Regions from separate parts of the Sporosarcina sp. P37 genome, predicted to be linked through region 2. Evidence: a T-box and tRNA genes for the amino acid it is inferred to sense, from the RefSeq annotation. Region 2 holds a T-box; the other holds one or more tRNA genes.

Evidence for each region. The T-box of region 2 lies ahead of trpS (tryptophan--tRNA ligase). A T-box ahead of a tRNA ligase gene usually reads a tRNA of that ligase, here a tRNA-Trp.
Region 1: it has a tRNA-Trp gene. The T-box ahead of trpS (tryptophan--tRNA ligase) is inferred to sense a tRNA for this amino acid. The anticodon was not compared.

Annotation. Positions count from the first base shown of each region.
Region 1 is NZ_CP015349.1:1,071,048-1,073,277, forward strand. Features, by position in the region: gene SporoP37_RS17740 (hypothetical protein) at 1-47, shown strand, start outside; tRNA gene SporoP37_RS05610 (tRNA-Leu) at 240-320, opposite strand; tRNA gene SporoP37_RS05615 (tRNA-Cys) at 345-418, opposite strand; tRNA gene SporoP37_RS05620 (tRNA-Gly) at 426-500, opposite strand; tRNA gene SporoP37_RS05625 (tRNA-Gln) at 509-580, opposite strand; tRNA gene SporoP37_RS05630 (tRNA-His) at 585-660, opposite strand; tRNA gene SporoP37_RS05635 (tRNA-His) at 714-789, opposite strand; tRNA gene SporoP37_RS05640 (tRNA-Trp) at 812-882, opposite strand; tRNA gene SporoP37_RS05645 (tRNA-Tyr) at 886-970, opposite strand; tRNA gene SporoP37_RS05650 (tRNA-Thr) at 979-1,051, opposite strand; tRNA gene SporoP37_RS05655 (tRNA-Phe) at 1,060-1,135, opposite strand; tRNA gene SporoP37_RS05660 (tRNA-Asp) at 1,183-1,258, opposite strand; tRNA gene SporoP37_RS05665 (tRNA-Met) at 1,260-1,334, opposite strand; tRNA gene SporoP37_RS05670 (tRNA-Val) at 1,356-1,431, opposite strand; tRNA gene SporoP37_RS05675 (tRNA-Glu) at 1,473-1,547, opposite strand; tRNA gene SporoP37_RS05680 (tRNA-Ser) at 1,577-1,668, opposite strand; tRNA gene SporoP37_RS05685 (tRNA-Asn) at 1,674-1,748, opposite strand; rRNA gene rrf (5S ribosomal RNA) at 1,797-1,912, opposite strand; rRNA gene SporoP37_RS05695 (23S ribosomal RNA) at 2,037-2,230, opposite strand, start outside.
Region 2 is NZ_CP015349.1:2,688,161-2,690,390, reverse strand. Features, by position in the region: gene spxA (transcriptional regulator SpxA) at 53-451, opposite strand; T-box leader at 886-1,099, shown strand; gene trpS (tryptophan--tRNA ligase) at 1,172-2,158, shown strand.

The sequences.
Region 1 (2,230 bases), 1.6 Mb from region 2:
GTTTCGATCTCTTTCAGGCGAAGATTTTATTAAACATTCAATATTAATATATGAAGGGGCATTTGGGATGACGCGAATTTCCCCCACCCCGATATTTGACGTTGACCCAACATAGGTTCTAAATCAAATTGAGTCTACACCCCAACAAATATTATAGAATCCAAAATAAAAAGCATCTGCAAATGTTGATAGATCAACATTTGCAGATGCTTTATTCTCGCTTCAACGAGATCTGATGATACCCGAGGCCGGACTTGAACCGGCACGCCTCGCGGCATCGCATTTTGAGTGCGACGTGTCTGCCATTCCACCACTCGGGCACGTGTAAAAAACTATATAAAATATGGAGGCGGCAACCGGAATCGAACCGGTGGTAAGGGTGTTGCAGACCCGTGCCTTACCGCTTGGCTATGCCGCCAACATAGTGGAGCGGAAGACGGGATTCGAACCCGCGACCCCGACCTTGGCAAGGTCGTATTCTACCACTGAACTACTTCCGCAAAAGCTACTGGGGTAGCTGGATTCGAACCAACGAGTGACGGAGTCAAAGTCCGTTGCCTTACCGCTTGGCTATACCCCATTAATGGGGCGGACGAGGGGAATCGAACCCCCGAATGTCGGAACCACAATCCGATGCGTTAACCACTTCGCCACGCCCGCCATGTTATAATCACTTATAGTAAAGAAATAAATGTTCAATATTTTCAGTTGTATGGGGCGGACGAGGGGAATCGAACCCCCGAATGTCGGAACCACAATCCGATGCGTTAACCACTTCGCCACGCCCGCCACAATAATTAATTTAAGGAAACAGGGGCAGTAGGAATCGAACCCACACCAAAGGTTTTGGAGACCTCTATTCTACCGTTGAACTATGCCCCTAAATGGTGGTGGGGGACGGATTCGAACCGCCGAACCCGGAGGGAGCGGATTTACAGTCCGCCGCGTTTAGCCACTTCGCTACCCCACCAAGAAGGATGCCGGCGAAAGGACTTGAACCCTCAACCTACTGATTACAAGTCAGTTGCTCTACCAATTGAGCTACACCGGCATATTAAATGGTGGCTCAGGACGGAATCGAACCGCCGACACAAGGATTTTCAGTCCTTTGCTCTACCGACTGAGCTACTGAGCCACTAATGGTATTTTGACAATGACGCTTGTAAAAGCGTATGTAATAAATGGCGGTCCCGACGGGAATCGAACCCGCGATCTCCTGCGTGACAGGCAGGCATGTTAACCGCTACACCACGGGACCTTGGTTGCGGGGGCAGGATTTGAACCTGCGACCTTTGGGTTATGAGCCCAACGAGCTACCACTGCTCCACCCCGCGACAATACTATTGAAATACATATGGTGGAGGATGACGGGCTCGAACCGCCGACCCCCTGCTTGTAAGGCAGGTGCTCTCCCAGCTGAGCTAATCCTCCTGGGTTAAATTGTTTTCGCTGCTAAGAAATATTAATTAAAATGGTGACCCCTACGGGATTCGAACCCGTGATACCGCCGTGAAAGGGCGGTGTCTTAACCGCTTGACCAAGGGGCCGTATAAAGTTGAGAGCGTATATGTGAATCTGGCGGAGAGCAAGGGATTCGAACCCTTGAGGCAGCGCAAACCGCCTACACGATTTCCAATCGTGCTCCTTCGGCCACTCGGACAGCTCTCCAATAATGGCTCCGCAGGTAAGATTCGAACTTACGACCGATCGGTTAACAGCCGATTGCTCTACCACTGAGCTACTGCGGAATAATATGAAATGGTATTATTGGTATGACACAAGTGACTTGATTCACAGACCAGCGACGTCCTACTCTCACAGGGGGAAACCCCCAACTACCATCGGCGCTAAAGAGCTTAACTTCCGTGTTCGGTATGGGAACGGGTGTGACCTCTTTGCCATCGTCACTGAACTGTTTTTAAAGCCATGATTATTATACCAAACTGAGTGGGAATGTCAAGTGTTTTTTCAACACTCTTTGTTCACTCAAAACTGAATAAAAGACATTGGGTATTTCAAGTAATTTCTTTTTATAATAGGTTAAGTCCTCGATCGATTAGTATCTGTCAGCTGCATACGTCGCCGTACTTCCACCCCAGACCTATCCACCTCATCATCTTTGAGGGATCTTACTTACTTGCGTAATGGGAAATCTCATCTTGAAGGGGGCTTCATGCTTAGATGCTTTCAGCATTTATCCCGTCCATACATAGCTACCCAGCGATGCCTT
Region 2 (2,230 bases):
TGATAGGCACAATTGTATCCCGTGTCATCCCTATCAGCTTTTTTTATTAAGATTAGTTCACCATACGCCGCGCTTCGAGCAGCTGATAGGCTCTAACTTTTCTCGGTAGGAAACGACGAATCTCATCTTCATTGTACCCTACTTGGAGTCTTTTTTCATCTAGAATGATTGGCCGTCTTAAAAGACCCGGATGTTCCTGAATCAATTCATATAATCTTTGAAGCGGAAGGCTTTCCACGTCAACATTTAGTTTTTGAAAGATTTTGGATCGTGTTGAAATAATTTCGTCAGTGCCATCTTCCGTCATGCGAAGAATTTGTTTAATTTCTTGAATATTCAATGGTTCAGAGAAAATGTTACGCTCTGTGTAAGGAATCTCATGTTCCTCCAACCATGCTTTTGCTTTTCTGCAAGATGTACAACTAGGTGATGTATAAAGTGTAACACCCATTAATTGACACGTCCTTTCCCACGGCTTGCGCTCAGTAGATTTAGTATATTTAAATTCATCTGCTTCACTTTAGAATTATTATAATTTGTTTCTATACTGCTCATTATACACATAATCATTCTCAATTAATATACTTTTTTTAAAAAACTTTTTTAGAATGCAAAATTTCTTATGTTTCAACATTTCATTAGAGAATCGTGATGTTTTCTGCGATAAATGAGCACCTTCTACTTTTATACCCAACGCTGAAATGTTTTAAACCTGTGAGTGGAAATTACTCGCATTCTCATTTAGATAAATTTTCTTCTAGTAATTCCCTCTCTATAATAGTACGTACAAGTGTACTGAAAGGTTTCATTTTCTCTGAAATCTTTTTTAATTATCAATGAAAGTTGCATTTTTCAAAACGTACCGATATAATTTTAAGCAATAAGCGAATGGCACTGAAGGAAAAAGTATTTTTGCCGCGGTTTTTTCAGAGAGCTTGTATATGGTGAAAGCAAGTAAAACCGCACAAAAAGAATGGGCTCCTGAGCTTGATGGATGAATGAAGTACTCCATCACGTCTTCCCGCGTTATGGGATTTGAGCGGCTAGTGATAGCAATTCGGGTGGTACCGCGGTTACCTTTTCATCAATCGTCCCTATTTACAGGGGATGACTGGTGTTTTTTTATGCCATTTTTTCGCAGCAGACAGTAAATAAGAGGAGGAAACATCTTATGAAAACTATTTTTTCCGGTGTCCAGCCAACCGGCGTCATCACGTTAGGCAACTATATCGGCGCATTCCGTCAATTCGTTGAGCTTCAAAATGAAGAGGACTGCATTTTCTGCATCGTGGATCAGCATGCGATTACGGTACAGCAAAATCCCGATGATCTGAAACAGGCAATCCGCTCACTCGCTGCGACATATATTGCAAGCGGCATCGATCCTGAGAAATCCACTTTGTTCATCCAATCGGAAGTTCCGGCACACGCACAGGCAGGCTGGATTATGCAATGTATTTCCTATATCGGTGAACTGGAGCGCATGACACAGTTTAAGGATAAGTCAGACGGTGCAGAAGGCGTATCCGCAGCACTTCTGACGTATCCCCCGCTGATGGCTGCTGATATCCTGCTGTACAATACGGATATTGTTCCAGTCGGAGAAGATCAGAAGCAGCATCTCGAGCTGACAAGAGATCTGGCTGAACGCTTCAACAGCCGATACGGAAAAGTATTGACCATTCCGGCCGTTCGTATTCCTAAAAATGGCGCGCGCATAAAATCTTTACAAGATCCGCTAAAGAAAATGAGCAAATCAGATCCGAATAAAAAAGCAACAATCACTATTTTGGACACACCAAAGCAAATCGAGAAAAAAATCAAAAGTGCGGTAACCGATTCTGAAGGCATCGTAAAGTTCGATGTCGAAAATAAACCGGGCGTATCCAATTTATTGACTATCGAATCTTCATTAGGCGGTTTAACCATTGAAGAATTGGAAGCTAAGTACGAAGGTCAGGGCTACGGGGCATTTAAAGCCGGCGTCGCAGAAACTGTTATTGAGCACTTGGCAGTAATTCAGGAACGCTACAACGAACTGATCGATTCTCCTGAACTGGATGCCATACTTGACCAAGGTGCCGAAAAAGCCAATGCCATCGCTTCCGCCACGCTTAAAAAGATGGAGGGCGCGATGGGCTTGGGACGCAGACGGTAAGCAGCATGAAAAAGACCGCGATAAGCAATAACGTAAAATCTGTGGACTGCAATATAAACACCAGGATTTGCC